Regions from separate parts of the Paenibacillus sp. RC334 genome, predicted to be linked through region 3. Evidence: predicted binding sites of a transcription regulator. Region 3 holds the regulator's gene; each other region holds the start of a gene.
What was found. Region 3 encodes NrdR, which represses ribonucleotide reductase genes. Its sites were predicted from a motif close to AACACNATATATNGTGTT; they were not measured.
Positions count from the first base shown of each region.

Region 1: a site for NrdR is predicted at 4,344-4,361, ahead of nrdI (class Ib ribonucleoside-diphosphate reductase assembly flavoprotein NrdI). Genes of this name have one in related genera too.
Region 2: a site for NrdR is predicted at 1,731-1,748, ahead of QMK20_RS24745 (anaerobic ribonucleoside triphosphate reductase). Genes of this name have one in related genera too.

Region 1 is NZ_CP125370.1:2,018,898-2,029,815, forward strand. It holds gene QMK20_RS09570 (hypothetical protein) at 1-376, shown strand, start outside; gene nrdF (class 1b ribonucleoside-diphosphate reductase subunit beta) at 574-1,539, opposite strand; gene nrdE (class 1b ribonucleoside-diphosphate reductase subunit alpha) at 1,746-3,830, opposite strand; gene nrdI (class Ib ribonucleoside-diphosphate reductase assembly flavoprotein NrdI) at 3,817-4,176, opposite strand; gene QMK20_RS09590 (GNAT family N-acetyltransferase) at 4,664-5,236, shown strand; gene QMK20_RS09595 (ABC transporter substrate-binding protein) at 5,486-7,177, opposite strand; gene QMK20_RS09600 (LacI family DNA-binding transcriptional regulator) at 7,458-8,525, shown strand; gene QMK20_RS09605 (beta-mannosidase) at 8,738-10,918, shown strand, end outside.
Region 2 is NZ_CP125370.1:5,388,268-5,399,185, forward strand. It holds gene QMK20_RS24735 (glycoside hydrolase family 3 C-terminal domain-containing protein) at 1-677, opposite strand, end outside; partial or broken gene QMK20_RS27475 (DUF7916 family protein) at 813-943, opposite strand; gene QMK20_RS24740 (AbrB/MazE/SpoVT family DNA-binding domain-containing protein) at 1,065-1,535, shown strand; gene QMK20_RS24745 (anaerobic ribonucleoside triphosphate reductase) at 1,831-3,780, shown strand; gene nrdG (anaerobic ribonucleoside-triphosphate reductase activating protein) at 3,777-4,274, shown strand; cobalamin riboswitch at 4,458-4,653, shown strand; gene metE (5-methyltetrahydropteroyltriglutamate--homocysteine S-methyltransferase) at 4,814-7,132, shown strand; gene QMK20_RS24760 (DUF6985 domain-containing protein) at 7,189-7,722, opposite strand; gene QMK20_RS24765 (PadR family transcriptional regulator) at 8,234-8,563, shown strand; gene QMK20_RS24770 (DUF1700 domain-containing protein) at 8,556-9,113, shown strand; gene QMK20_RS24775 (DUF4097 family beta strand repeat-containing protein) at 9,115-9,966, shown strand; gene QMK20_RS24780 (3-ketoacyl-ACP reductase) at 10,123-10,842, shown strand.
Region 3 is NZ_CP125370.1:1,811,251-1,822,168, forward strand. It holds gene mutM (DNA-formamidopyrimidine glycosylase) at 1-544, shown strand, start outside; gene ytaF (sporulation membrane protein YtaF) at 657-1,349, shown strand; gene coaE (dephospho-CoA kinase) at 1,361-1,957, shown strand; gene QMK20_RS08510 (lytic transglycosylase domain-containing protein) at 1,954-2,517, shown strand; gene QMK20_RS08515 (alpha/beta-type small acid-soluble spore protein) at 2,654-2,878, opposite strand; gene nrdR (transcriptional regulator NrdR) at 2,984-3,451, shown strand; gene QMK20_RS08525 (hypothetical protein) at 3,780-3,959, shown strand; gene QMK20_RS08530 (hypothetical protein) at 4,081-4,434, shown strand; gene QMK20_RS08535 (hypothetical protein) at 4,924-5,394, shown strand; gene QMK20_RS08540 (hypothetical protein) at 5,516-5,860, shown strand; gene QMK20_RS08545 (hypothetical protein) at 6,713-7,279, shown strand; gene QMK20_RS08550 (hypothetical protein) at 7,303-7,635, shown strand; gene QMK20_RS08555 (helix-turn-helix domain-containing protein) at 7,752-8,210, shown strand; gene QMK20_RS08560 (IS630 family transposase) at 8,225-8,881, shown strand; gene QMK20_RS08565 (hypothetical protein) at 8,937-9,632, shown strand; gene QMK20_RS08570 (hypothetical protein) at 10,799-10,918, shown strand, end outside.

The sequences.
Region 1 (10,918 bases), 210 kb from region 3:
ATTTTTTCCAGCAGCAGAAATTGAGGTTCAACCGCATCAGGATGCCGTTACAATCTTATATCACAGACCTAATGGTAAAATGAGTCGTCAGAAGTTCGATCTTGCACCATTGGAATTCTCGACATTTTGGAAGGCGGCGGAAATTTCTCAGAACACGATAAAAAAGTCGCCTTTGCTAGAATGTAGAGTTTCGTATTTATCCGAAATTGCACATTGGGAGTTTTATAACTGGTCGAGTTTTCTGAGTACGACGGCTGGAATTATAAATGAACCTGAGATAAAGGATATTAAAGCATGGTGTGATCGACTCCATCAAAAAACAGGGTATAATGAGGGTTTTCTTTTGGAAGTATTACAAATATACAAAGATATGTGACTCAGTATGCAGAGATGACTATAACAGCGAGTGGATGGATTCTGGAGAAGCGAAGCGTTCGCCTTTGCCGGGGGACTCTAACCTTAAATTCTAATCCAAAAGAATCCCCTGACAACAGCGATCGGAAGAACTATCCACTTGCGGAGTGGTCTTCCTCAGCATCACCTAAACAAACTATTTTCACATATACCTATTACCTACACTCCAAAATTAAAATCATCATCAGTCAGCGGCTCCACATTCATTGCACGCACGTAGCCGTTTCCTTTTTTAGAAAAGAAATCATGCTGCTTGGTGTGGGTGCTGATGCCGTTGAACACAATCGGATTGACTTCTTCTTCCTCAAATAATGGATCAAAGCCCAGGTTCATCATGGCCTTATTGGCGTTGTAGCGCAAGAAGACTTTGACATCGTCCACAAGCCCGATAGGAGCATAAATTTGCTCGGTGTATTGTTCCTCGTTATTGTGCAAGTAGCGCAGCAACCCTACCAGCGTCTGGTACAGATCGCGTTGCTCTTCCTCGTCCAGCTCTGCATAAATCTCCTGTGCCAGCACACCTACATAAACACCGTGAATACTTTCGTCCCGCAAAATCAGGTCGATAATTTCTCCGCTGCATGTCATCTTGCCCTGACCCGCCAGATAGAGAGGATAGAAGAAGCCGCTATAAAATAAATAGCTTTCTAACAGCACTGACGCTGCCATAGCGAGATACAAGTCTTTTGGCGTATGAATATTCATATAATACTGACGAATGGTTTCCGCCTTGGTCTGGAGATGCGGATTTTCCTCTACCCAACGGAATATATTATCAATCTCTTCCGTAGAAGCCAGGGTTGTAAAAATACTGCTGTACGACTTCGCATGAATTTGCTCCATCATCGCCATAAAGCTCAGTACAGCTTTGCGTTGCAGCCCATCCACATGCTCCATAATTTGCGGCATACCCACGCCGCCTTGAATCGTGTCAAGCAACGTCAAGCCGCCTAATACTTTCATGTAGGCTTCTTTTTCAATATCACTGAGGGTTACCCAGCTCATTTTATCGTCGGACAGCGGAATTTCATCATCCGTCCAAAATTGCATAATGTTCTGATTCCAGAACATCAGTGTGAAATCATCGTCCGAGCGATTCCAGTTTACAGCTTGTATACCTGTCATTGTTTAGCATTCTCCCTTCAGCTTCCGAGATTTCCTAGAGTCATAATGAAATGACATAGGCGAATCACCGTATGCTTGACATACGGAAGCTGCATCCGCGAGGCCGTGTCCCAACCCATAAAGGGTGAACATCACGCTGGATACAGCTTCTAATGAAAAGCATCCATACATATGAGGACTTCTAATTATAAGCTATCCATACGGTCTTAGATCGAGCAGGTGAGGCACTCTTCCACAGACAGCTTTTTGGTACGTGTGTAGTACAACGATTTGAGTCCTTTGTGAGCAGCATAGAGATAGCAACGCGCCAATTGGCGTGTAGTCACGTCACTGTTCACATGAAGCACTGTCGAAATTCCTTGATCCACGTGAGGCTGGATTTCGGCAATCAGGTCAAGCACTTTGAACTGATCCATTTGATAAGCGGATTTATAAAAGAACACATTATCTCTTTGCAAGTAAGGCATTGGATAATAGGTCGTCGAGTTCGCATAGGTACGTGTTTCAATTTGTTCCACGATTGGCATTACGCTGGACGTCGCATTTTGAATATATGAAATGCTGGCCGTCGGCGCAATCGCCATACGGTACGCGTGATACAAGCCGTTCTTCTGCACGTCTGCCTTCAGCTTGTCCCAATCCTCTGGAGAAGGAATATAGATGCCGTTGAACAGCTCTTGTACACGTGCCGTTGTCGGACGGTAATCGGTATTCAGATAACGGTCAAAATACACCCCAGTCGCATAATCCGATTCCTCAAAGCCATAAAAGCTTTGTCCGGCCGCTTGCGCGATCTCCATGCTTTTCTCCAGCGAGTGATAGTTCATCGTCATAAAGAAGGTACGGACAAAATCCTTCGCTTCGTTGCTTTCATAAGCAATTTTGTTCTTGGCAAGGTAGCCATGCAAGTTCATGACACCCAGACCGACAGAATGCATCTCACGGTTTGCCTTGGCAACACCCGGCGCGTTCGCGACTTGGGTCATATCGCTGACCGAGGTCAGGGCAATCATCCCCTCGTGAACGGATTCGCGGATTTTCCCATGCTCCATCACATTTACAATGTTGAGAGAAGCCAGATTACAGCTGATATCCCGACGAATTGTATCCTGTTGACCGTAATCTGCAATTTCAGAGGTTTCCTGTAATTGGAAAATTTCTGTGCACAGGTTTGACATTTTAACCTGACCCACGTTTTTAAGAGCATGTGCCTGATTAGCGTTACTTTTGTTCATCATGTATGGATAGCCGGATTCCAGCTGGATCATGGCAATTTTGGTCAACATGTCACGCGCGCTCATCGCAACCTTTTTCTTCACCCGGTCGTCAGCAAGCAGTGTATCGTACATTTCATCCAGATCCATATCGTCCAGATGCGTACCGTAGGCCTTGTACACACTGTAAGGAGCGAATACATGCAGCGGCTCATTATCCTGAGCCAGCTTATAAAAGCGGTTCGGAACAATCAGTCCGATGGAGAGTGTCTTGAGGCGTACTCTTTCGTCGGCATTGATTTTTTTACTATCCAGGAACTCCAGTACATCCCAACCGAAAATGTTGTAGTATGCAGCGCCGGAGCCTTTACGTTGACCCATCTGATCCGCGTAGGAGAAGCCGTCCTCCATCAGTTTCAGCACAGGCATAATTCCTTTAGCCGCGCCTTCTACACCTTTAATCGCTTCGCCACGTGACCGCAGTTTCGACAGGTTGACCGCGACACCGCCGCCGATTTTGGACAACTGCATGCAAGTGTTTAGCACGTAGTTGATCGAGTTGAGGGAGTCGTCCATTTCGAGCAGGAAGCAGGACACCAGTTCTCCACGACGGCTTTTGCCTGCATTTAGGAAGGTTGGCGTAGCCGGCTGGAGACGCTGCTCCATCATCGAGCGGGACAACAGGCGCGCCGTATCGGCGTTACCCCGTCCCAAATGCAGGGCGACGACCGCCACCCGGTCAGGATAGTGCTCCAGATAAACCTTACGGTCATTACTCTTCACTGCATAATCCGTATAAAACTTGGATGCTGCCATATAGGAAGGAAATTTAAAATTATAACTATGAGTGATATGGAAAATATCCTTAATTTCGTCAGCTGTATAGCTACTATAGAAATTTTCGTAATAATCATTCTCAATCATGTAGAGCACTTGAGCCGCTGTATCCGCAAACTTCAAGCTCCGTTCTTCGACTTCCTTCATAAATTCGTCTACAGCCTCTTGGTCCTTTTCCAATTGGAAAAAGCCATCTGTATCGCGTTTCATCAACATGTTGTTCAGTTCAATATGCCGCAACTCGGCTCACCTCCTGTTTGAAACGCTCTACATCGCCGAACGTTCCGGATAATTCAAATTTACTGATGACAGGCACGTTATAATGGTCGGAGATCAAATCCGCGCTTTTGGCAAAGCTCTCGCCCCAGTTACGGTTGCCGCTGGCAGCCACACCCACGAGGTTTTGAGCATTTTTTTGCAAAAAGGAAGATACCCTCTCAGGTATCTGTCCAAACCCCGTTGTATATGTAATGAGTACGTATGGTTCCTCTATAGTCATTTGCTCCTGGATTTGGACCGCCGGAAGCTTGAGCTTCCCGATAAATCTTTTTACATTGCCGGTCTTGGAATCATAGGCAATCAGCATTGTATTCATCCTCCTTGACATTTGGCAAAACAGCATCTGTCCAAGGCTCGAAATCCTGTAAAGATTCGCAACCCCTTGCTGGCTGTGCTTCGCCAAAATTTTAACGCCTATTTATATCGGTACTTCCATATCTGTATTTTAAAGATATATGTGTAAAATACGCGTTGCACACTATATTTAGAGTACGATTTCTATTTTATATCTATATATAGGTGAGGTCAATCACTTTTAAAAGGTTGGGCACAAGGATTGGGGGCAAGTCCAAGCGGGGGGCGGGATAAGCAGAATAACTTTTTTTTTCGTGCGAATTTTACAAATGTACTGGAGTTTTGAGGGATGAAGATGTACGATTTGTCAATAGGAGATACTGTGGTAAATCTACCTTTTACTGTAGGGGGGATACGTATGATGGGAAATGGATTTATGGATTCAGGGTCGTTTGATGCTATATTAAGATACCATTACATAACCGAAGGGAAGATGTACTATGCCGCATATGATTGGGGAACGCATCGTATTGAGGGAGTATCGTCAGGAGGATATACCGGAAATACGAAAATGGGTCAATGACCCGGATATTACATGCGGTTTGAGCGATGTTTTTACTTATCCTCATTCTCAGACGAATAGCGAAGCCTACGTACAGATGATGATCGACGGTAACTCCGAGATCAAGGGCTTTGTTATTGCGCATAAAGACACACTGGACTATATTGGACAACTGGATTTATTTAAAATCAACTGGATGAATCGGCATGCCACGCTCGGCATTGTGATTGGACGCGACGATAACCTGGGCAAAGGCTACGGACGTGAAGCGATCCGGCTATTACAGAAATTTGTATTTCATACGCTGAATCTGAATCGGCTGGAGCTGGAGGTCTATTCATATAATGAACGTGCATATCGCTGCTATCTGGCCTGCGGCTTCAAGGAGGAAGGTCGGCTGCGGCAAAAGCTGTTCAGAGAAGGCCAATACTATGACATCATTCAAATGGGCATTTTGCGAAGTGAGTATGAGGCTGCGGAGCAAACGACGGAATCTTCGCAGAACGTGTAGGGAAACAGACAGTCATCATCGTGTCATGTATATATGGAATGAAACAGAACGTTCAATGTAAAAGGGCTGAACAGCATCAGGCTGTCAGCCCCTGTAAGCTTTCATTCATATAAGCCAAACTCGAACTATAAGCTGACTTGAAAAAATAAGCATCAAAACGGAGTAGGCGGAATGGTGCTGTACAAGCGAAGCACCATCCGACTGCGTAGTGGCACAGTAAGTAACTTTTAAGTTCAGCTTATTTGATCGTTATTTTTCTGCGTTCCACAGCTTAAGCCGATTTTGGATCAGTCCGGTGTAGATTTCTTCAGCCTTCGGCACGCCCGCCTGATCCAGCTCTTGGAGCATGCGGTCATAGACAGCATCAAATTGATCGGGCTTGGCGAGTACAGCCTCGGGAATCCGTTTGCGCACAATGTCCTGCGACTTCTGATAAATGACATTGTAGTTCGTATTGGTCGGAACGGGCATGTTGTAGGCGGCGCCCCATTCTTTCACTGGAAAATCCTTTTCGTTCGGGAACAGGTCCTTCCACGTTCGAGCATTGTAGGCTTGCAGGGATTTTTTTTCGGCCCGGCTGTAATTTTCGGTAATCATCTCGGGATAGTTCGTCGTATAGTAGTTGCCGGAAGGGTCCTTGATGCCGTCACCGTAATGCGGTCCCCATATCCAATATAAACCGATGCCCGACTCTCTCATAAAAGCGGAATTATCGGTGTTTTTACGTTGCTGCACATCGGGCGGAATAACCCGTTTGCCATTCTCTACTTTGTAATGCTGGCCTTCGATTCCCCAGTTGCGCAAAATTTGTCCTTCGTCGGAGGCCAGAAAATCCAGAAATTTGATGGCACGCACGGGATTTTTGCACGAGGTCGTAATTCCGATCCCGTATGCAGCATCAAAGCCAAGCGGCTGGAGGGAATGATCCTCGTATTTCTCGCTTAACGTAACCGGGAAATGCGCGTAGGTAAATTCATCCTTGCCCGCCGCTTTGAGCGCGTTTTCGGCATCCTGATAATTCCACTCCTGATCGATGAGTCCAATCACACGACCTGCGGCGATTTTGGACTTGTATTGATCGCTTTTTTGCACAAAAGTATCCTTATCCAGCAGTCCTTCGTTGTACATATGATTCAGCCAGCGAAAATATTCCCGTTCCTCCGGGCGTTTGTAGTGGAGAATGGCTTTACGCGTCTTGGGATCGATATAATACTCTCCATCGTCCGGTCCGCCTGTAGCGGTAACTGCCGGATTTGTCACGGTAATTTGAATTTTCCAATCTTCGGCATCAAGGGAGAGGGGGATGGTAGGCTGACCGTTAGTGGTGGGATATAGGGCTACATAGTCCTTGAGTGCTTTTTCAAAATCCTGAACCGTGCGAATTTTCGGATAGCCGAGCTTCTCGAGTGCCTGATGCTGGATTTCGAACCCCGCTTGTGCGTCAAATGCGATGTGATCTACGCCCAAATTTGTCGGAATGGTATAGATGGCAGGGTCGTCATTGCTATATTTAATACGGTTAAAATAGTCTCCGTACACTTTCTTGATATTGGGGCCGTATTTATCAATCAGGTCGGTTAAGTCAATGAGTGCCCCGGCATCGACCAGCTTACCGACATCGCTTTTGGGATAGACCAGGTCAGGATACTCTCCGCTGGCAGCCATCAAAGCAAACTTTTCCTCACTCCGGCCATTGACGGCATGTTCTCCGTTCAGTGTCACGCCCGTTTTTTTGATAATTTCCTGTCCAATTGCATCTTTCATGTTATTCCAGTTCGAGCTGGCGTCACCACCAAAAAAAGTAAGTGTAACAGGACTGGTATCATCGGGATTTTCCTTTTCTGCCGTACCGCCTGTTCCGTTTGCGCAGCCCGTCGTGACGAGTAGCAACAAAGCCAGGAGCAGGATGGAGCCTTGTCGTACCGACCTGATCTTGAACATCTGCAAAATCCCCCTTTATAAGTATGATTTACATAATGTAAGTGCTTTCAATAGTAAATTGTAGGAAATACCGAACCCTACGTCAAGTCATTTATGTTGATTTGTTATGTGTTTGTTTTTTTATTATGCAAACATATTTTGGTGGATGGTGTGGATTTGTGTAAATCTATCGTTTGATGATATAAAACAAAGTGTGCTACGATGATACCAGTTTATGGGTACACCCATGTATTGGAAAGGCAGAGGCAAAAAAAGATTCCGAATAGGGTTGGGTGAGAAGATGCGTGGAAAAATAACGTTGCAGGAAATTGCGGATGCGGCCGGTGTTTCAAAGTTCGCTGTTTCGCGTGCATTGTCCGGCAAGCCCGGAGTAAGTGAGGAGACGAGGGCAGTGTTGGTCAAGCTGGCTGCCCAGATGGGCTATTTTCGCAATCATCCAAAGACAACGGGGGTGGAACCTCGGGACACGGATGCCGGGGAATGGTCGGGAACTGTGCTGGTGTTATTTCCGAATATACGGCACCAGAACAGAGAATCCAGGTATTGGGGTCCTGTGTTTGAAGGCATTTCTGAGCGCCTGAATGGAAAGGGAATGAACATGCTGACGTTAACGGAGCCTTCAACAGAGGATATGTTTTCTTTGCTGAATCCAGAAGCGATCAGGGGCATTATCACAGTGGGGTCGATTTCTACTTCTATATTGCTGAATATTTATCGGATGAGCATTCCGGTCGTCATGGTGGACCATTGGGATGCTGCGTTTTTAAGCGATACGGTGTTTACAGATAACCGCACATGTATGTCTGAACTCATGAGAAATGTGCTGTGCAGGGGCTATACCCGTTTTCAATTTGTCGGAAATATCGACGATGCTCACAGTTTCTATGAACGTTGGGAAGCTTTTCGCTCCACACTGGAGCTTGGAGGAATAGACTTAAAGCAAAACGGAGCTTTGCTCCACATGGGAGCGCAGAAGCTCGCCGAGGAATTGGACAAGCTGACCGAGGATGAATTGCCGGAGATCTTTGTATGTGTGAATGATGTGACTGCCGGGCACGTGGTGGATGTGCTCAAACGAAAGGGAATTGACGTCCCAAGGCGCTGTGGAGTGACTGGTTTTGACGATACGAGCGAGCAGATGCCGATTTATGCTACGGTGAGAGTGGATAAGGAGCTGCTGGGAATGCGTGCGGTGGATCAATTGCTATGGCGTATAACCAACCCGGATTCGCCCGTCGAGAAAAAGCTGCTGCACGCGGAGCTAGTCATACGGGAGGGGTATGCGCCGCGGCTCAGTCAGGGAAATGATGATCATGAACACCCGATTAGTACAATCAAATATAGTTGATGTCCAGATGTAGATGATTGAGCTCAGTACATGGGGAAGATAAAAAAGTCGCTTTTAGCCTTTTTTGGGCGAGAGCGACTTTTCTTTGTTGTTTTTCAATTTGTTTTTTTACAAAAAACGATTTGACTAATTTGTTAGCTTAATGTTATTTTTGTTATGTTTATAGAGGAGCCAAGATGTTCCCAATCATCCTTACAGGGAGGCTTGCGACGATGTTCAATGTGACAGGGTTGGATAACTGGAGGTTTAGGGAAGCGCAAGGTGATGAGTGGCTTAGCGCGAAGGTACCGGGATGTGTGCATACGGACCTTTTACGACATGGTAAAATTCCTGATCCTTTTATCGGAACGAACGAGGAGAAGGTACAATGGATTGACAAACAGGACTGGATATACGAAGCCCATTTTGAAATGAGTGTGGAACAGCTTCAGTGCCCGTGTGTAGAATTGGTGCTGGAGGGCTTGGACACGTATGCGGAGGTAAAAGTGAATGGACACCCCGTTTTGACGGCCAACAATATGTTTCGGATGTGGAGACGGGATGTGAAGGCATGGGTTCAACAGGGAGAGAATCGGCTGGAAATCGCGTTCCGTTCTCCAATAGCTGAGGATGTGCCCAAGCTGGAACAACTAGGTTACGCTCTTCCTGCGCCGAATGATCAGTCCGAAGCAGGTGGTTTGGCGGACAAAAAGGTAAGCGTTTTCGCGCGCAAGGCTCCTTACCATTACGGTTGGGATTGGGGACCGAGGCTGGTGACGAGTGGCATTTGGAGAGAGGTGCGCGTGGAGGCATGGTCCGGCCTTATCGTAAGGGACTTGTTTATCCGGCAGGATGAAATAAGTGCAGAGGGAGCCAGACTCACGGCTGTGGCAGAGATTGAGAATGCGGGTGAGATCAGAGAAGCCGATCTGCGTATTTCCGCTGACGGCAGGGAGTGGTCGAAGCCTGTTCGTTTGTTGAAGGGAAGGCAAACGGTGGATCTGGAATTGTATATGGAGCAGCCAAAGCTGTGGTGGTGCCGGGGACTTGGAGAGCCGCATCTATATACGTTTGCAGCTGAGCTTGTGGAGCGGGATGAAGGAGCTGTAATCGCGGAAAAAACGGTGAAGACGGGCTTGCGTTCGATTCGTCTTGTGCGTGAACGGGATGTGGTGGGAGAGAGTTTTTATTTTGAACTGAACGGGGTTCCAGTGTTTGCGAAGGGAGCCAACCATATTCCGAATGACAGCTTTGCCCCTGAAGTGACACGGGAAAGGTATCGGCATGAGATTGCCAGCGCTGCCGCCTCTCATATGAACATGTTGCGGGTCTGGGGCGGCGGTATTTATGAGGAAGACGTATTTTATGAGCTTTGCGATGAATACGGTTTATTGATATGGCAGGATTTTATGTTCGCGTGCAGTATGTACCCGGGCGATCAAGCTTTTTTGGACAATGTGGCTAAGGAAGCGGAGGACAACATCAAGCGTCTGCGCAATCATCCATGTATCGCGTTATGGTGCGGCAATAATGAGATTGATTCGGCTTGGGCGCATTATGAGGAGAAGGGAGGCTGGGACTGGAAAAAGAATTATACGCCAGCGCAGCGAGAGCGCTTGTGGTCTGATTATGAGACGCTCTTTCACCGGATTTTACCGGAAGTGGTACACAGCTGGTCCCCGCAGACGGCATATTGGCCCTCGTCTCCACTGATCGGCCTGTCTGAAGACCGAAATCAGCATGCTCATCCGTCCTCGACGGCTGGGGATGTTCATTACTGGGGCGTGTGGCACGCATCTGAGCCTTTTGAGAATTACCATGTGCATGTGGGGCGTTTTATGAGTGAATATGGCTTTCAGTCCTTTCCCGAATACAGGTCCGTGCGCGCTTATGCGGAAGAGAACGATCTGGAGCTGGAATCTGCGGTAATGCTGGCCCATCAAAAGAACGGGGCGGGCAATCGCCTGATTAAAGAATATATGGAACGGTACATGCGGGAGCCGAAGGATTTTAAAGCTTTTCTTCCCATGAGTCAGATTTTACAGGCGGAAGCGATGAAAATGGCCATCGAGGCGCATCGGCGTCGCAAACCTTACTGCATGGGCACATTGTATTGGCAAATGAATGATTGCTGGCCCGTTGCCTCCTGGTCGAGTATGGACTATTTTGGTCGCTGGAAGGCGCTGCAATATACGGCTAAGCGCAGCTTTGTAGACGTGTTGCTGAGCGTGGCGGATACGGAGCAGGGTAATAAGGAGCTGCATATTGTCAACGATACGCTAAAACCTGTTCAAGGCACGCTGCGGCTGACGCTTTTGCATATCCGGGGTAGTAAGGCCATCCGTGAAGAGGACATTCAGGTAGAGCAGCAAGCTAATGCAGCGGGGTCGGTACATATACTGCCTGCCGACAAA
Region 2 (10,918 bases), 2.4 Mb from region 3:
TGGTACAACGTAGCAGGCGTTCCATTAATCAGGTTATAAGAGGTCATCATGGACTGGGCTTTGCCTTCCGTAAAAGGCTTCTCGAAGGCTTTCAGATAGTATTCACGAAGGTTTCGCGGGTCTATGCTGGAGGAATCACTTCCCCGGTCCACCTCGTTATTGTTTCCGAGGAAATGCTTTAATGTCGCAACCGCTTTCAAATATACCGGATGATCGCCCTGTATGCCTTTGACCAATTCCTTCGCCAGTTCTCCCGTCAAATACGGGTCTTCTCCATACGCTTCCTCATTACGCCCCCAGCGCGGATCACGCTCCATATCTACGGTTGGTGCCCATAACGTCAGTCCGTTTAGAGCCGGGTCACGGCGGTAGTACACACGCGCTTCATCCGAAATAACCGAGCCGACTTGTCGCATCAGTTCCGTATCCCACGTACAAGCCAACCCCACAGGCTGTGGAAATGAAGTCGCCTCTCCTAACCAGGCTATACCATGTGCTGCTTCCGTACCATGCTTGTATGCGGGGACTCCCAATCGTTCAATGGCAGGCTGATATTGCAGCATGGAATCAATCTTTTCCTCCAAGGTTAGCCGAGACACCAAATCCCGTACACGTTCGTCCAGATGAAGCTTCGGATTTTGAAAAAGATATTCTAGATCCGTTGTTTCATGACTCATATCCGTCATCTCCTTGTCTCCATTTAAAATATCATAAAAGGCCGTTATGAAAGCGTTTTAATATATCATAGCGAAAAAGGAGTACCCCGGCAACAATTGCTGTTGCTCACCATTTGGTGTCTTTCCTCAATCAATACCGAATAGACCAGTGTCGCCAATGGCGTGGATATCGGTGTTTGTTAGGACATGAGCTTATAATCACGAATTGTAGCTTCGTCCGCGCCTTCTACAGAACCATTCAGGAAGCTCTTAGCCAATGTACCTGGTTAGTAACAGTGTGTAAATTAAAAAAATTGTATATTTTCTTCAATAAATAAAGCAAAAAACAAAGCAAAAAATAATATTTTTTGGTATAATCAGGATATATAATCAAAGGAGGAAGGGTTTATGAAAAATACCGGAATGACACGGCCTCTGGATCAATTGGGGCGAATCGTGCTTCCCAAGGAAATGCGCACCACGATGGATATCAATATTGGTGATTCGCTCGAATTTTTCGTGAATGAAGAAGGATTTGTATTAAGGAAATATACAGGTGTATCCTGCAAATTTTGCGGCGCAGTTGATCATTTGACTTATTTTCGTGATAGCTTTATTTGCGCCGATTGCATTCAGGTATTAAAGACAGAGGAAAATGTACATCCCACCAGCACCGAAGCCATCCAGGCTCAAGAACATACCAAGCCGGTTCGTAACCATACAACCTGGCAGCCTAAACAATCCAGAGTCCAGCAAGGAGAAATGGTAAAAAAGCTCCGAAAGCTGATTCAGGAACATCCCAACCTGCCGCAAAAGGTATATGCCGAAATGCTCGATATCTCACAAGGCCGGGTGTCCCAACTGAAAAAGCTGCTTTAAATTATTCAGTAATTTATTACAAAACATACTCAGATCCAATGGATTGCCATCCTATTTGTTTTCCGTCAAATATTCGATCGTCAGGTGTAGAATAAGGAGCGTATTCGTTGATGTGTTCCTAACTTTCACCTGACTTTTTTGTGCGTTCTCCCCCTGTCGACGTGACAATAATCACATACTCTCTATCCATCCATATATACAATATATAGACCGAAACAATTGTTTAGTACACGATATCGTCAATATATTGTTTTTTGGAGAATAATATATATTTTACTATATGGAGGTTTTTGCAATGAAAGTGTTGGAGGAACATCAATTATACAGCATCGGCGAGCGGGTCATTGGGGCACAAGACTTGGACATGCTGCGGGAGAATGCAAATTTGAATGGAGAGTCGTTCAGTGGAAAAATGAGTAAGCTCGGCTCCGAGTACGCCAAATGGTATGCGCGACTACGTGTGCTTCCGCCTGAACTGACAGACGCTATCGACCACGGATATGTGTATGTTCACGATTTGGACCAATATGTGCTCGGGACTACGAACTGTATCTTTATACCTTTTGGTCGTTTGTTGCAAGATGGTTTTAATACAGGCAATGGCTCTGTGCGCACACCACAAACCATTATGTCTGCTATGGCACTGGTGGCTATTATATTTCAGTCTCAGCAAAACAGCCAATTTGGAGGTGTCTCTGCCAATAAAATAGACTGGGACCTTGCTCCTTTCGTGGCCCGGTCCTTCCGCAAGCATCTGCGCAAGGGACTCCGTCTGTTCGGAGAAGAAATAGAACCCACCCTGCCTGATGACGAATTACATATAGCCAGCAGCCTATTACAGGAGGTCTGCCCTCGTTCATACGCATTCGCACGTGAAGAAACGGAGACGGAGACCCGCCAGGCCGCTGAATCCCTTATTCATAACCTGAATACCATGAGCAGTCGGGCAGGCGGGCAAATTCCGTTCACATCACTGAATTACGGTATGTGTACTTCTGCTGAAGGGCGGCTTGTTACGCAATCATTGCTGGAGGCCACTATTCGTGGCCTGGGCAGCGGGGAAACCCCTATTTTCCCACAGCATATTTTCCAATGCAAAAAAGGAATTAATCAGGCCGAAGGCGATATCAACTATGACTTATTCATGCGGGCAGTAGAATGCTCCAGCAAACGTATGTATCCCAATTTTGTCAATGTGGATGCTACCTTCAACCTGCCCTATTACCGCGCAGATGATCCGGATACCATTATTGCGACGATGGGCTGCCGTACCCGCACCTTTGCTGACCGTTTCGGCAGAAACCGTCAAAGCGGCAAGGGTAATCTCTCATTCAATACGATTAATCTGGTGCGTCTTGGCATTGAGTACGGTATTTGCACAGGCAAGCGCAAGATACCTGACCGGGATGGCTTTGATACCAGATTGGAAGAGGTTATGCGCATTGCCGTGGACGGACTGATCCATCGCTACCATATACAGACCAGCCAGCCGGCAAAAGCCTCAGACTTTATGATGCGCGAAGGGGTATGGGAAGGCGGAGAAAAGCTGGAGCCGGATGAAAAAGTGGGCAACGTACTGAAGCACGGTACGCTGTCGGTCGGGTTTATCGGGTTAGCCGAATGCATGAAGGCACTGTATGGCAAGCACCACGGAGAGGATGACGCTGTATACCGTGAAGCACAGCGAATCATAGCTTCTATGCGTGTCTACTGCGACCGTATGAGTGAATTGCATGATCTTAACATTACACTATTCGCTACGCCTGCCGAGGGTCTATCCGGCAAGTTCACGTTGCTGGATCAGCGTGATTTTGGAATTATTCCCGAGGTAAATGATCGAGAATACTACACGAACTCTTTCCACATTCCTGTGTATTACACGCTCCCGGCTGCCCGTAAAATCAGCCTCGAAGCCCCATTTCATAATCTGTGCAACGCTGGTGCGATTTCGTACATCGAGTTGGATGGTAATGCGCGGAATAACCCGGAGGCGTTTCTTAAAATTGTACAATACGCGCTCCATCAGAACATTGGGTACTTCTCCATCAATCATCCGGTAGACCGCTGCACGGAATGCGGCTACGAGGGCATTATCGGGACAAGCTGTCCCGAATGCGGTGCTGATGAAGAACATACGCATTTTCAGCGCTTGCGCCGGGTAACCGGATATCTGACAGGTGATTATACCGTTCGCTTCAACGCCGCGAAGCAGGCTGAGGTGCGTGACCGGGTGAAGCATCGGTGAATTTGTGCGGCTACATTCCGGAATCTCTGAACGAAGGGCATGGCCTGCGTACCGTCGTATTCATTAGCGGTTGCCGCCATGCCTGCCCCGGCTGCTTCAATCCCTCGTCATGGAGCTTCCGCGCAGGTGAACCGTTCACACTGGAGCGACAGCAGGAAGTCATCCGTGACATCGCAGATAATCCACTGCTAGACGGGTTAACCCTTTGCGGCGGAGACCCTTTTTTCTCGGCATCGGAATGCACGCAGTTTGTGCGCGACTTCCGCGCTGCCTGCCCTGACCGAACCGTGTGGGCCTATACGGGCTTTGACTATGAGGAGCTGCTTACGGATCAGGCCCGCCGGGAGCTGGCGCTGCTGTGCGATGTGATTGTGGACGGCCCTTTTGTAGAACAGCAAAAGGATCTGACCCTTCCCTTCCGGGGCAGCCGCAATCAACGACTGGTGGATGTGAAGGCCAGCATTCAGGCAGGATCTATAGTTACATTAGCCTAAGGCGATGTTATACTCGCATGAGATACTACACCCTAAGACAAATCCTTTCCTTATGGAGAGGGCTTGTCTTTTTTTGCATGTAGTTCATTTTAGATTTAAACAGAGTTTATATTGCGTATCCTGCAAGTTTCACTTATGATGGTGAACAAGTATACGAGTGCATAATTATTCGTCATACCATAATCGCATAGCTTGGAGATAGGTGTCTGTTCTATTCAGTACAGGCTTAAAAGGGAAGCTGGTGCAAGTCCGGCGCGGTCCCGCCACTGTAAACGGGGAATTTTCAGCTGTTGATACACCCACTGGTCCACAGACCGGGAAGGAGCGCTGAAAGTCATGATCCGTAAGTCAGGAGACCTGCCTATTTCAACAACATCGCAAGTACCTACGGGAGATAGGGAGGTGTTAAGAGCAGTCGCCGAATTTTCATTTTTTAAATAACGGAGGCATTCTTTCCCCTACTCATTTTTAACCCCGGGGAGGAATGTCTTTTTTTGTACGCAAAAATAAACTGGCTACCAGCCTGGGAGGAAAAGTACATGTCATTTACCGAATTGCCTGAGTTGTCCGGCTTGATCAGCAGTAACCTGGGATATCCGCGTATCGGAGGAAACCGGGAATGGAAGAAAGCACTGGAACGCTTCTGGAACGGCAGCATGGATGAAAGCGAATTGCATACCGAGATGAAACGATTGCGATTGGAGCATCTGAGCAAGCAGCGCGACAAGGGAATCGATCGAATTCCGGTCGGAGACTTTTCCTATTACGATCACATGCTTGATACATCCGTGATGTTCGGTCTGGTGCCGGAACGGTTCAACTACCGTCCCGATGGGCCTGTTCCTCTGTCCGTCTATTTCGGGATAGCCCGTGGACAAAAGGGTGCCACCGCCAGTGAAATGACCAAATGGTTGAATACCAATTACCACTACATCGTACCGGAATTGGCAAATGCAACTCCGGTGTTCACCGAGAATAAGCCGTTGCAGGCTTATCGTGAAGCGAAACAGGAACTAGGTATTGAAGGTAAACCCGTCATTATCGGTCCTTATTCGTTCGTTGCTCTGTCCAAAGGCTATGACCGTAAGGATTTGGCCGCGATCATACGAAGCTTCCTGCCACTGTACGCCCGCGTCCTGTCTGAGCTGGCTGCGGAAGGCGTTCAGTGGGTGCAGGTAGATGAGCCTGTCTTGACCACCTCATTCCCGACAGAGGATTTGGACATTATTCAGGAGGCCTATGAGGCTCTGGCCCAAGCTGCTCCATCCTTAAATATCGTGCTGCAAACCTACTTTGGCAGTCTGGATCATTATGAGCGCCTGTCTACGCTCCCGGTACAGGGAATAGGTCTTGATTTTGTGCATGATGATGGCGAAAACCTGGAACATGTGCTACGACATGGCTTCCCCGCAGGGAAAACGCTGGCCGCTGGTGTTATTGACGGGCGCAATATATGGCGTTCCGATCTGAACACCGTAGCTGCGCTGCTTGGACAACTGGCAGAGCAAACCACCGCTGCACAGCTCATCGTGCAGCCATCATGCAGTCTGCTGCATGTGCCAGTCAGTCTGGAAGCAGAGCACAAGCTGGACCGAGAGCTGGTGCAAGCGCTGGCCTTTGCCGATGAAAAGCTGGAAGAAATCGCAGCTTTGACCGCTGCGCTTGGCAAACGCGAACCCTCGGCAATTGCCAAGCTTGAGCAGAGTGCGGACGCGGTAACCCGCTTCAACAGCTCGGCGGCACGAGTACAGACCGCTACCGATATGGCGGATCTACTGGCGAAAGAGCCGCAGTCACGCAGCGTTCCCTTCGCTGAGCGTCGTGTGATCCAGCAGGACAAGCTGAATCTGCCTCCACTGCCTACGACGACGATTGGCAGCTTCCCGCAAACCGCAGAGGTTCGCAAAGCCCGTCTGCACTATCGCAAAGGGGAATGGTCTGCCGAGCAGTATCGGACGTTCATTCAGCAGCAAATCAAGGAATGGATTGATATCCAGGAGGACATTGGCATTGATGTGCTCGTACACGGGGAATTTGAGCGGACAGACATGGTTGAATTTTTTGGCGAAAAGCTGAAAGGCTTTGCCTTTACACAAAACGGGTGGGTGCAGTCCTACGGCTCCCGGTGTGTTAAACCGCCGATTATATACGGAGACGTGTCGTTCGATCAACCCATGACCGTGGAAGAAACGGCCTTCGCCCAATCGTTGACCTCCAAGCCAGTCAAAGGAATGCTGACAGGTCCGGTAACGATTTTGAACTGGTCCTTCGAACGTAATGATATTCCTCGCAGTCAGGTTGCTTTACAGTTAGCACTGGCCCTGCGTGCAGAGGTAGAAGCACTGGAAAAAGCGGGGATTGGCATGATTCAGGTCGATGAACCCGCGATCCGTGAAGGGCTTCCACTGAAAAAAGAACAGCAGCAAGCCTATCTGGCGTGGGCGGTTCAAGCCTTCCTTGTTACAACAGCAACCGTTGAACCCGCCACCCAAATCCATACGCATATGTGCTATTCCGAATTTCAGGATATGATCCAATCCATCTCCGATATGGATGCCGACGTCATTTCTATTGAAACCTCGCGTAGCCACGGAGAACTGATTGTCAGCTTTGAGGATCAGGTGTATGACAAAGGCATCGGTCTGGGCGTATATGATATCCATAGCCCGCGCATTCCCGATGTGTCAGAAATGCTGAGTATGATACAGCGTGCCCTGCGCGTACTGCCTTCTGATTTATTTTGGGTCAATCCAGACTGTGGCCTGAAAACCCGCACCAAGGATGAATCCGTCGCCGCATTACAGCAAATGGTGCTGGCTGCTCAAGCAGCCAGAGATTCGTTGGCTGTATCCAGCTAATTTCTATAACCCTCCCCTTCCCGGCCCTCTTTTTTCCTAAACGCCGGAAGGGGATTCTATTCCAAATCATATAATGTGTATGCCCCTTGAATATGCTCGGGTGTTCCCTGCTTCATATGTACACCCAAGCCATGCTCTCTATCCCAGGAACAGCTAAAATTCAAATACAGCTCATCCTCTTCCGCTGAGTCTGGAATCAATATAGACACCAGCTGTAACCGTTTCAGCAGTTGTTCCGAGCGTTCCACATAAGGCGCATATTCATCCGGGTCTTCTCCCCATGAGGTATAAGCGCTCCGGTACTTTTCCACTACATCTGCATAGTAATGGTGTATCGCTTCCAGCACACGAGGATGAATGTCTGACCCATGTGCCATATATTGCTCCCATGTCTTTTTTTGCTCCTGCTTAGGCTCTCTTACGGCCTGTGCTTCTTCCTCGGAATCGGCGGACACAATAAACTCTATCTCTACCTCCGAGTCCTGTCCGTAAAAATGGAGTTGTACCGTGCCCCGAAGCACGACTTCCTCTGATACTTCCCAAGTCTCATCATCCTGATCCAGCTCCATATACCAGCGTTCCCAATTCATCCTTTACCCCATCCTTTTCATAAGAAATGATCTTTATCTCTATGGACCCTTTTATTTGAGCATTTTGCAACAATCCCAAGAGCGATTTCAAATCAGCAATATATAGATCGGAACGGTTTAGTTCGTCTATCTATTGTACTTTCGAGCGTTGGGAATCGAATGATGCAACATGCTGATTTTACAATTTAACATCCTTAAGAATGAAATTAAAGCAGTTCCTTTTCCGCAAATTCCTCCAAGATTCGGCGTTTTTCTAAATAGAACTACTTTTTTCAGCAGCATTCGCTATCTCATTGACTCTAAAAGCGAAAGAAAACTCCTAAAATGAGCCCGCAGATTTATTTTTAAAATTTTAGTACCTTGCATTAAACAGTACATGATGTTAAATTATACCTGACTACTGATTTATGATTAGTACCTGAAATCTCTTATGTTCAAGCACACATTTCTCCCCCATACTCCAAACGACACCCATGAAGCAATGATAACATCCAGGAAGGGAGCACCGCTCATGAATGTGAACATCCAATTCAAAAAAGGGGTGCTGGAACTGTGCGTTCTTGTTTTAATTGGGCGCAGGGACCGTTACGGCTACGAACTGGCTCAGGCCGTCTCCCGTCATATCGAAGTAGCCGAAGGAGCTTTATATCCGCTGCTTCGCCGTCTGGTATCAGAGGGATACTGTACAACTTATTTACAGGAATCGACCGAGGGACCCCCCCGTAAATATTATCGGCTGACCGATGCAGGCAGCAATTACACGAGAATACTTACACGGGAATGGAATGAATTTGTCCATCATGTCGCAAGCCTACTGAAGGAAGGAAATCCCGATGAATAGAAAACAGTTTCTTACAGAGGTGGAGCAACGTCTCTCCCCTCTCCCCGCAGAGGAACGTAATGAGCTGCTTGGTGATTTAAGTCAGCATTTTGACTATGGGTTGGTGAATGGAAAAAGTGAGGCCGAAATTGCCAGCGAATTGGGCAACCCGGAGGATATCGCTCGCGAAGCGCTGGATGATCCCAATGCAACCTGGAATACATCCCCTCCTCCACTTCGCCAGGGAAGCTTCGCACGCAATCTATTTACTTTCTTAGGGCTGTTGTTTCTCAATTTGTTAATCTCCATTCCTGTCTTAGCGTCTTTGTGGGCAGTATGGGTTTCGTTGGCCGCAGCAGCGGTCAGCTTGATAGTGGCCCCCCTTCTTGCTATCGCAGATTATGCGCTGAACGGCAACTTTTATCCCGCTAAATTCTTTTTTTCCATCATGTTGACCGGGATTGGCCTATTGCTGCTGTCTGGAGTACGCTACCTTTTGAACCTTCTGGTCATAGGTACGGTTCGATACTGGAAATGGAATCAGACTACCCTGAGGGGAGCTAACGAGTAACATGAATAAAAAATGGTTTATTGCAGCGGGTCTATGTATCATCATCGGTGTGGCCGGGATGGTAGCCTACGGTGCTCCATGGAACCAACAAGCGATGCAGGAAATAACAGCTATTGATAAAAAATGGACGTTCACACGTGGACAGCTACAGGAACTTAAAGTGAATAGCTCCGATGATGTCTCTATTGTCTTTACTCCCGGTTCCGGCGAGCAGGGCACGATACGCATGAGTGGAGAAGTCCAGACAAAAGTAGCCGACCAGATTCATAATGCCCGTATTGAGAACGGTAAGCTTTCCATTCAATCTGAGCCAGCCCTTTCCTTGGCATTCTTCTCTATCTCTCCTGATTTGAAACAAACGATCACGGTAGAAATGCCCGCTGGTGAAACCCTAAAAGGGCTACAGGCAGATGTACATTCAGGAAGCGTAAACCTCCAGGATGCCTCCATTCAAAACACAAACATCACAGCCACTTCTGGCAATGCCGAGATTTCAAACCTCCAAAGTACCCGCTTGGTCGCCAAGTTAACATCCGGCAGTTTTACGGCTAGTCAGGTTACAGCAAATATGGAATTGCAACTCACTTCAGGGGATGCCAAAATTAACGATTATAGCGGCAATGGTCAAGTTTCCCTGACCTCCGGTATTACGAATATCACACAACGTACCACAGCCAACCTGAAAGTCGATTCAGACTCCGGTGATGTGAGGATTAAGCAGGCCCCTGATTTTAAAGGTATTTATAATGTCCGCTCCGACTCAGGAAGTATAGATACTCCCGAATCCGTTCCCGGCAGTGTGAACGTTATAAAGGTCAAAACGACTTCAGGCGATATTCATATTTCCAAATAGGCCATCATGACCATTGTCAGCGGTCTTCTACTCCAGGTCGCAACTAAGCGAAATAAGCGACCTGGAGTGGAAGTTTGGTTCAGGGAAATTAAATCAGTATAATATAACCATGTGCTTAAATGCACAACTTGTATGTAGCCATAAGGAGGAGACTGGATGGAACTTAAAAATAAAATAGCCATTATTACAGGCGCCACCAAAGGCATTGGTAAAGCCATTGCCGAGGCCTTGGCCAAGGAAGGCGTCAACCTGGGATTAATCTCACGCACACTACCTGACCTGCAAAAGCTGCAAGATTCACTGGGGAGTACATACGGCGTGAAGGTGGTTAGCGCTGTCGCGGATATATCTGATCGCGCACAGGCCGCTGCAGCTGTAGCCTCGCTGGAGCATGAGCTGGGCGCTGTCGATATTTTGATTAACAACGCAGGAATTGCTACATTCGGCACAGTCGCAGACATGGACCCCGAAGAGTGGGAACGCATGATCCGCGTGAATTTGCTGGGAACCTATTATGTCACACACGCGGTTCTTCCGAGCATGCTTGCTCAGCAGAGCGGCAACATTATTAATGTATCCTCTACAGCAGGGGAACGAGGCTTCGCCACAGGCTCGGCGTATTGCGCCTCCAAGTTTGCTTTGATGGGCTTCACGGAGTCACTGATGCAGGAGGTTCGCAAATCCAACATTCGCGTCACCGCGCTGACTCCAAGCACAGTCAATACGGAACTGGCAGCAAATGCAGGTTTGCCGATTGGCGACGAGGACCGCATGCTTCAGCCACAAGATATGGCCGACCTGACATTGGCGGCATTGAAGCTGCCTTCGCGGGTTCAATTAAAAGTAGCCGGTATTTGGACAACCAACCCACAATAATTTGACTCGACATCTTAGATTCATTGGGCTGTACCACGCTCCGGCAGACGTCATTGTTCGTCATGCTGGAGCTTCT
Region 3 (10,918 bases):
TATCTTTCATTTTACGGATGGTACGGAATTACGTTATCAGGATGTTCGCCAATTCGGCACGATGCATTTATTTGCGGAAGGACAGGATTTGCTGGAAAAGCCGCTGAACAAGCTCGGTTTGGAGCCGATGGACGAGTCCTTTACACCGGAGGCACTTCGTGCCGCTGTGGGGACCCGTTCGACTTCGATCAAGGCTGCGCTGTTAAACCAGTCATATGTCGTGGGCATCGGGAATATTTATGTGGATGAATCATTGTTTAAGGCGGGGATACATCCGGCACAGCCAGCCAAAAGCTTGGATGGCAACCAATTTCGTGTGCTGCATGAAGCTATTATCTCCACATTGAGCGCGTCGATTTTGGTCGGAGGCTCGTCCATCAAATCATTCGTCAACGGACAAGGCCAATCGGGCGACTTCCAGCATCAATTGCAAATCTATGGACGTAGCGTTAAGCCTTGTGTTAACTGTGGTACATTGATCGAAAAATCCGTCGTAGCCGGACGTGGTACCCATCATTGCCCGGTTTGCCAACCTCTTCGTTAAACAGGTACAGTCACCCAAAGCCCATTCCTCTCATATATTGATTCCAAGTACCAATACTGCGAAGGGTTCTGGCTGCTGTAGGGCCCTTCCTTCGCAATGGGAGGGAATTGGAGTGGCTAATCATTGGGGAGCCCTGCTGCTGCTGGCATTTGCGCTAAGTCTTGACAGTTTCGGAGTCGGTGTTACATATGGGCTACGCAAAATGAAAATTCCACTGCTGTCCATTGTCATCATTTCAGTATGCTCAGGTTTGGTCATTGGCATATCCATGCAGCTAGGCGCATTATTGTCCCAGGTTCTGTCTCCTGTATATACGACGGTTTTTGGCGCTGTTATTCTGATTGGGATTGGCTGCCACTCTTTGTATCAGTCCCTGCATCGCAAGGAAGATCTGATTGATGATCCTGATCCTGTGAGCAGAAATGTTCTGGAGGGTGAGAAATCTTTAGAAGTACAAGAGGAACGGACCTTATTTTCTTTGGAATTCCGCAAATGGGGTCTCGTTATTCGGATTCTCCGAAGTCCGTCTGCTGCAGATATGGACCGTTCAGGCAGTATATCCGCTACGGAGGCGATTTGGTTAGGTATCGCCTTATCGGTAGATGCGTTCGGTGCAGGATTGGGAGCAGCTATGCTGGGCTTCCAGCCACTCGCTACCGCGCTGGCTATTGCATTATTCAGCGGGACATTTTTGATTGCAGGTATGAAAGCAGGTTTCTGTCTGTCGGCATTCCGATTTATGAAGGCGCTGGGTGTGTTACCGGCATTATTATTGATTATGATGGGCATATTGAAGCTGTTATGAGGTGAAAGAGCATGAATATCGGATTAACCGGAGGTATTGCTACCGGTAAAAGCACCGTGTCGGCTCTATTGGTCGTCAAGGGTGCGTTGCTGATCGACGCAGATGCTATTGCCCGGGAAGTGATGCTTCCGGGGCACCCGGTGCTGACGGCGGTCATACAGCATTTTGGACAAGCTGTGATGAACAGTGATGGGACTCTGCACCGCAAAAAGCTGAGCGAGATTGTATTTGGAGACCCTGTCCAGAGGCAGGCGCTTAACGATATTACACATCCTGCGATTCGTGAGGAAATGCGTATGCGTATGGAATCTTACGAGCAGGAACATCCGAACAAGCTTGTTTTAGCGGATATCCCGTTACTGTATGAGTCCGGGCTGGAGAGCTTGTACGATGAAATTATGGTGGTATACGTACCACGCGATGTGCAGCTCCGGCGTTTGATGCTCAGAGATGGATTGACCGAGGAACAAGCCGGACTTCGGTTATCCGCGCAAATGGATATTGAACAAAAAAGAAGCCTGGCCGATATCGTCATCGATAATAGTGGAACACAGGCTGAAACAAAACAGCAAATTGATCAATTCTGGCAGCGAAAGGGACTGGCATGAATATTTTGCGCAAAAAAAGAGTCCTGCTGACTTTGTTTGTTGGGTTTGTCTTGATTCTGTTTTTTAATTCAAACTGGATGTCGTGGTTCTATCCGATTCAATATAAGGATGAGATCCGGCAATACTCGCAGACGTATGAAGTGGACCCGTTTTTGGTGGCGTCCATTATCCGTGTTGAGACGAACTTTAAGACCAGCAAGCAGTCACACAAGGGTGCACTGGGACTCATGCAGATCATGCCCGATACGGCGAATTGGATTATGGACAGCGCTCAGATCCAAAAGGTTCCGCTGGATAGCGTCAAGCACGAGCCGGGCACCAACATTGAGCTGGGAACCTGGTATGTGCATAACCTGTCGGTGAAATTTAAGGATAATCCGGTAGCTATCGTTGCGGCTTACAACGCAGGCCCCGGTAAAGTGCAGGAGTGGCTGGATAAGGGGGTATGGGATGGGAAAGAACAATCCATCAAGCAAATCCCTTTTGGCGAGACACGACATTATGTACAGCGGGTTATTTACTACTACAGGCAATACACAAAAATTTATAATCAGTTTTAACGGATGACGAGGCTGCGTGTAAATATGTCATGACAGAATGAGCCTGGTGGCATTAAAATGAAAAAAGCGCAGGACAGGCTGTTTTTAGCAGCCCGTCCATACACTTTTTCTTGTTTCTTCTGCGTTATTACCGCGATTATTGGTATTGACCTGCCAATTGTTGTTCGGCGATCGTTACGAGGCGTTTTGTGATGTAGCCCCCGATCGAACCGTTCTCATAGGAAGTCATGTTACCTTGGTATCCATCTTGAGGAATGCTGATACCCAGCTCTTGAGCGATTTCATATTTCATTTGCTCCAGAGCGCCGGAGGCTTTGCTGACTACCAGGTTGTTGGAGTTGCCATTGTTTCCTTGTGCCATTGTTGTTCACCTCCTCGCGACGTGGTAAACATATTATGAACCGTTTTGACAAAATTATTACGAAAAAGTATAGGGAATTTATTGGAAAAAGGAAGTGGTGAATTTATGAAATGTCCTTACTGTGCCTACAATGGAACAAAGGTGCTGGACTCTCGGCCTGCGAATGACAACAAGTCCATCCGCCGCCGCCGCGAATGCGAGCAATGTGCCAGGCGTTTTACCACCTTTGAAATGGTGGAGGAGACTCCACTGATGGTCATTAAAAAGGATGGCAGCCGTGAAGAATTCAGCCGTGATAAAATGCTGCGCGGTCTCATTCGGGCCTGCGAGAAGCGTCCTGTATCTGTCGAGCAACTGGATATGATCGTATCCCAGGTGGAAAACGCTATCCGCAACACAGCCGCTACTGAGGTGGACAGCCAGCAGATCGGCGAACTGGTCATGGAACAGCTCTATCCTGTTGATGAGGTTGCCTACGTGCGCTTTGCGTCCGTATATCGGCAGTTCAAAGATATCAACATGTTTATGAAGGAACTGAAAACACTTTTATCCAAAGATACAGCCAGCGACTAGATCGCTGACTGTATCTTGGTTGATGGTGGAAGGGTAATTATAATTTTTTTATTAAAGTATTGACACAGGGATGAAAATTTTATATGATATAGGAGTCGCTTGAAACATTTTTAATTACATATAATGGGGCCTTAGCTCAGCTGGGAGTCCACGTACTACAGTTATACTACCATCAAAATTCGTAACTAAGCGTTATAAACAACATTATTAATAATGAATATTAAAGCACCTTCAGGAGTGAATAACTTGAAGGTGCTTTTTGGGTATTTGAAATAAATTCCAGCTATATGCTAAAATAGGTTTACACTATTAAAGGAGAACGATAATTATGGGTAAACTTGAGGACATGGGTAAAAAGGGCATTTATTATACATTGGTTATATTGGCAATTGTTTTAGTTGTAAAACATCCCGTAGAAAGTACAAATTTTTTCATTGATGGAATGTATAATTCGATTAGATGGATACATACTCAAGGAATGGATTTTTATAATTTTATAACAAAGTAAAATCATCAAGTCACTGTCACATTTTACAATTGATTAGTCCTTACCTCTATCTATCATCTTCACAATATAAAACACCAATTTCACCATCCAGTTGCCCCCATATTGACGGTGACTGGATTTTTTGTATCCAAATGTCCCAACGTCTAAACGTTTATTACCTGTCGTGTTCTCAATATGGACTTTTTTTGTCCAAATTGGATTGTGCCTTGATATTGACGAGTGGGAAGCGGAGTATCGTCTTATTGCAGAAAACAGCGAACGCAGAGGAGAATCAGAAACCGATCCTGTTAAAAAAGGTCGTCAAGCTGCTTTTTTGAAGGAATATTGGGGAGTAAGAGACGGAAGTGCAGGAAAGAGAAGTTTAGATGGACAAAATGTCCATCTAAAAGATGTGGCAGAAACTATTGGGGAAAATGAAATCAACATTGGACAAAATTTTGCCCGAAGTAATGATGTTGTTTTCCAAAGAAAATAAAGTAATAGACTGAAAAATAAAGTGTTAGACTCGGGAAATAAAGTTGTAGACTGAGAAAATAAAATATTAGACTGGCGGCGCTTCATTAAGCTAACGGGCAGGTTAGTTGAAAATCAATCACGCTGAACCAAACCACAATTAGCGGCAGGTTTTTTGAAGAAAAGCTCGCAGGAGCCTGTATTTACAGCGACAACATCCAGAATTAGGCTGGATGTATTCCTTTCCGAAATTAGGAATGAAATTTTGGAGATCAAGTATTTTTAATGAAAAAGATACATTAGAAGATTGGTTCAAGGAAATGCCTCCTGAAAACCAAGAGGAGAAATTGCGTTTTCAGTTTTTTGAGACGGTGAGCATCTCTTCTTAATTGTTTCTTTGACACATTCGTAAAATTGATTAATTGTAAGGGCGTGGGCAACCACGTCTTTTTTGTTTTCTATTTATAGTATAATAAATGTTATAAGATAGACTAAAGGAGCAGCATTATATATGAACCTAAATCAGCATCACACAATGACCTACACTATGAACAGCGGCATCAAAGGAACAGTCAATCTATCCAATAAGCAAATACAGGACTGGATAGAGTCATATCGTGTAGGCAGTAAGTATGTGACGACAGTAGGCAAGGAACACTTTGGATTGAATCCTGAGCTTGTAGCAGATTTTAAGGTACATAATGAATACTCTGAGCAGAGGGAACATGTAGCAGCAATACAACCTACAGCAGCAAGTAAGGCCAGTGTGCAGTTAGCAGACGCATACAGTCAGCATAAGACACTGATTCAGGTAGAGTGTAAATGTGAAGCTTCGTACATAGAGGAATCAGCATACAAGCGTAGTAAGTGGGGCTGCAAGGAATGTGGTGAAATTGTGTTCTTGGATAGCAAGAAGGGTACGGTTGATACTGTGGAAGGGAAAGCTTGGTATATGACCAATAGGTATTTCGTTGAGAGGTGATGAGGCTTGTTTCATTTTGGATGCTATCGTGAATCTTAATTTTAGAAAATAGACTGCATCGAGAACATGCGTAAAAGGGGATTTGGGTGGTATAATATTCCTACTATAAATAGAGGTGATAATGATGAACAAAGCAACAATGTCCAGTTTAATCGACATGATCACAGATATGGAACAGAAGCAGAAAAAAGTTGAAGATGCTTTAGAAATAACATGGAATGTATACGAATCATACATTTCAGAAATTGAAGCTATTATTTTAGATTCTGTAGGTATGCCAAGGGACAATACAGTTGAAATGTGCAAACTTCACGGTGATCTAGAGGGATTTGGACATGAAGATACTTTCTGTAGAGACATAGCAGGTAATTGGTTCTTTGATTACAGTGAAGGCGATATTACTAAAGACCAGTTGATCAATAACGTTATAAACTGGAAAGAGATCTACAATAGTTATTCTAAGTAGATAAAGTAGTATTATGACATTCTAGACTTGTCCAACGGATGAGTCTTTTTTATATACAGAACCAACTTGATAGAGTGAAAAAACATGAAAATATGTCTTCCACTCCGCTCCTTCCCTTAGTCCTACGATTCGATTGAGCTACGATACAAAATGCAGATAAATAAAGGAAAATTCAATTTTGTATTTCATACAATTAAATTTATAAAAACTTAAATATCCCTTGATCCATCAAGCTTTTTTGAACATTCTTCTCCGATATTCACGATACGCATTATGATGTTGATCAAATTTACCAAAAGTCCTTATTCTATCTATGTTTTAGCTGTTTTTTCGATACGGCACGATACAAACTTTATTTGATACTAATTTCGGTTCGATCACGGCAAAAAGCCATATGAAATAAGTGTTTTATGAATATAAGATCAATTTTTACGATTGAGCTTCGATACGGGGTGTCGATACGAGTTGTCCTCTACAGTGTCTCCAAAGTTGGCGATACTCTCATATGGTTGACACAGCGCCAACCTCCTATCCTCATTACTGATAACATCAAAATATTACTTTAAAACTATGATTACAAATGTATTGAAAAAAGAGTTGATCAATTTGACTTTTGTAGTATTCATACATATAATTTGAATATATTGGTTAGGAAATTTTATCTAATAATATGAAATCAAAACCATATTTAATTAAAAAGAGAGATTTTAGTTACATATAATTAATTAAAACCCATTTTTACCCTACATCTTATATTCATATGCTTGAAATCTTCGTTAGTTACTTTTTTTGTCTGTCAACAACTAGCACAAAAAAAGTTTCTATAAATAATACTATTGGAGGTATTTATTAATGAAAAGACAAATTGCTACTCTTTTAATGTCAACTTCTTTGGTGTTATCTTTAGCTTCCGTAGCCTCTGCTGACAGTCCCTCGATTGACAACACATCCTCTGCTGCTTCATCTGAAGTACAAGTTATTAACTTAGGCACAACAGGCAACGATGCTTATTTACCATCCATACCACAAACAATTACAGATAATTCTAATTCTGTAATTACACCAATGGACACAAATGGACAAAATATCAGTTATAGTTTCAAAAAGCTAAGTGATCAAATATTCTCTTCAAGTCCTTTGCCAGTTCATAGATATGGAAACATATCCCTTACGGTTGTACAGGACTCAGGAATTAGTAGCATACCAGCTGAAGTTAATTACCAATTCCTAACGAAAGACTATAAGAAAAAGTCGTCAGTAATTAAGGTCTATGGAAATGTTAATGGTAAAACTATAACGTTTTCTGATGTTCCTCAAGGTACAGCAAGCAATCCAGTGTATTTGCTAATTGGCAATCACACCGGAACAGATGGAGATGGATATCAAATTAAAATTTCTGGAAATGGTTATACAAATTAATTTAATGGAGGGTGAGGAAAGAAGTGAAGGCTAAATTAAAATTTTTGGGGTTGGCTGCCCTTACTGTTACGTTTGCTGTAGTTATTAGTAATAATGTTTTTGCTAGTGATGATACTTCTGAAGAAATGAAGGGCGTTACAAAAGCAATAGTCCCTGATAGTGTATTAGAAGGACTTAATCATCCTGATAAAATCTATACTAAAGATGGATTATTTATAAAAAAACCGCAATCTCTCCATGATGAAGATAAATTCAATCAAGATGAAGTAGTCTACGACGTTTCAAAGGCTACTGATGAAACTAAAGCAATCATTCAATATGACGCTACTTACATCAAGGAAGAAGACAGTAAATAGATTTGTGTACTAAAGGATTTAAAAGTTAAATTGTATAATTGGAATATCTAGTACCTTGACCAATTCTGATTTAATTTTTAAACTCTCCCTATAAGAAAAAATTGGGAGGGGATCACATGAACAAAAAATACGAGATTCAACTTCAAGCAGAGGAACGCAAATGGATTGAACAACTCCTTCACAGCGATTCCACATCTAAAGGCATTCGAAATCGTTGTCTCGTACTTCTTTTGGCAGACGAAAGCCAGGGAGAGATTCCCACTCACGCAGAAATCGCGAGGCGTGCAGGAGTCAGCCAAGTCACGGTACACAACACGGTCAGGGATTACTGCACTCGTGGGATTCAAGAGACGCTGCGTTACCGAGAGCGTGCCGAGCCTGCACGGCCTTCTCAAGTGACTGGTGAGGTCGAGGCGCGCATTGTCGCTCTGGCTTGCTCCGAGCCTCCGCAAGGCTATGCCCGCTGGACCGTACGTCTGTTGACGCGCCGGGTAATGGAATTGAATATTTTAGAGTCGGTAGGACGAGAGACGATTCGAACAACTTTAAAAAAACAAGGCTTAAGCCTCACCTGAAAAAACAGTGGTGCATTCCCACTAAATCCAGCAGCGAATTTGTGGCTCGTATGGAGAATATTCTGGAAACGTATGCCCTGCCATACGACCCGGAAATTCCGTTGATTTGTATGGATGAGCAGCCCGTGCAGTTGCTGGATCATTCGCGGCCTCCACAACAGATGAAGCCTGGACAAGTTCAGAAAGAAGATTATGAATATATCCGTAAAGGAAGCTGCAGCCTGTTTATGTTCACGGAGCCGCTTGCTGGTTGGCGTCACGTGCAGGCTTCGGAAAGACGCACGAAATCTGACTGGGCCCTGCAGATTCAGGAGCTGCTAGAAGTTCATTATCCAGAGGCGAAAAAAATTCGACTGGTCATGGACAACTTGAATACGCATACGATTTCGTCCTTGTATGAAACCTTTGAGCCTGAGCGCGCTTTGGCTTTAGCGAAACGCTTGGAAATTCATTACACGCCTAAACATGGTAGTTGGCTGAACATCGCTGAGATTGAACTCAGTGCACTGACGATTCAGTGCCTGAACCGTCGAATCGCCTCCATTCACGAATTGCAAGGCGAGGTATCGGCTTGGGAACGAGAACGCAATCAAACGAAGAAATCGGTTGAATGGCAGTTTACTACCGAGCAGGCTAGAGGTAAATTAAAACATCTCTATCCTCAAATTTGATTTGGTCAAGGTACTAGACAATGGCATCAATCTAAAGGATAAACTAATCAAGTATGTGATTGTCGATATTATGGATATAGACGTTCTGATTCAGTGCTTAGGTAGGAAGAGGATCATCGACAAATCAGATAAAGTCACTGTAATCATCAAAAATATCTCGAATAAGATGTTGAACAAACTGATCAGAGACTGTGACAAACAGATCGAACCTGCTTTATACCTACAAGAACATGGAACATCAAACTATGTGGAGAAGTATAGGAAACAGCCTAATCGAATTGTATATGATCGTCCAGTAAATAATGAAGTTGGATATGATAAAGCTATCAATGATTTGATGTTCTTCAAAGAGATATATGACAAGCAGTTTTTTGAACAAGTAGTCAGTGAAGAAAATGGATATATGAATTACATAAAAACGAAGCTCCAACAAGATACATATACAATATTGGATGATACATATGAAAAGGCTGATATTACAGATTACCTAGATACAATTGTAGGTAAACGTTTATACAAGGAAGAACAAGCGGAGTTAATTAAAAAAGTTGATTTACATGATGGAAGAAGAAGACAACAGAAAGATGTTGAACAGTTAAATATTTATTTTCAGAAGAACAGTTTACCATATAATATCAATAATGATTCTAAAACGAACAAGGACAGAAGAAGACGATTAGACAACGGTGATGTTAACCCAAACTATAACAAAAGGTACTGGATATTGGCTAAACATATGGTTTTTGACTAATAAAACCGTTGTTTATATAGCTTTTGTGCGTCCAGAGCATGGATATCATCAAATCAAAAGATCAAAATTAGCCGCATAGAGTGAATTGCCGTAGGCAAGAGGGAAACGGCGGCAGGTCGATGAAACGTCTACGAAGCGTAGCGAAGTGTTTTATCGAGTTGGTGGTAGAGTTTCCCTTTCTTTAGGAGCAAACAGCAAGTTCAAAAGAAGCGTCTCAAAAAATTGCAAGCAATTATTCCGTTCCGTCATCCAGTCACAAGTGACTGTCTGTAATTTGGATTCTTGAACTTGATCAGATACTAATCTATCCAATCTCCCTATATATAATATATAGAAAAATGGGGAGATTGATAAAAAACTCAATGTTTATCTATGTTTTTTGCACATTTATTTTTATGAGTTATAGTCAAAAACATACCATATTCGGCTATTTTTCAATCAAACTTTTGATTACAATGGGGAGATTGCCGAGATGTAAAAATTGGTTTAATTTTCTGAGTCGTTTGATTTGGATAAGGTTCACAGTGTATGAGTTGAACAACATAGCGTATGCTGTGGGGTAAATGTTTGAACACGACCCGATAAGGGGAGTTTTCAAATCGTTACCTGTTGCATAAGTAGCAAAAAGATTGGAAGCTATATTTTGATTCCTGTGTTTTGTTGTACATGAATTATGGGAATCAGGGTGTCAGATTAGTTGGCAGATGGGATAACAGAATAAGATGTATTTGGTCAAAATGAATTAATTTTTGACTTGTCTTTAGTACATCCTTTTTTCTGAACAATCAATTATGAAATTAAGATGTTTCTTCATAGACAAGGTATTTGTAAGGGGAAGGACAATAACTGTTATTCATAGATAAATTTATAGGGATTAGAGCGTTAAAATTAATTTGGGGATGCATCTTTACGTTTTCCATATAGCAGCATAGACTTACCATAGAGGCGGTTTGTAGATTAGATGTAATGAAGTAGCCGACTTATTTCTATAATGAGGTGTAATCATGGACGGTAAAAAATTTGTTCTTATGCTTTTACTTTTTTGCTTGTTGGGTATTATAGGGCTAATGTCTTTAATCTACGGATTCATCTGGCTAGTATTCAATGGATAGCTTATAAAATCAACATTTTACTTGCAAGAACATAAAACATTGGAGGTAGATAATTTGAGCGAACCAAAACAAAATAAAGGTAGAGGCAGACCAAGAATTCTGAGCGAAAAAGAATTTGAACGGTGGCACAACTCATATGATGAGGATATCCAAATAATAGATTATAAAAAGCGC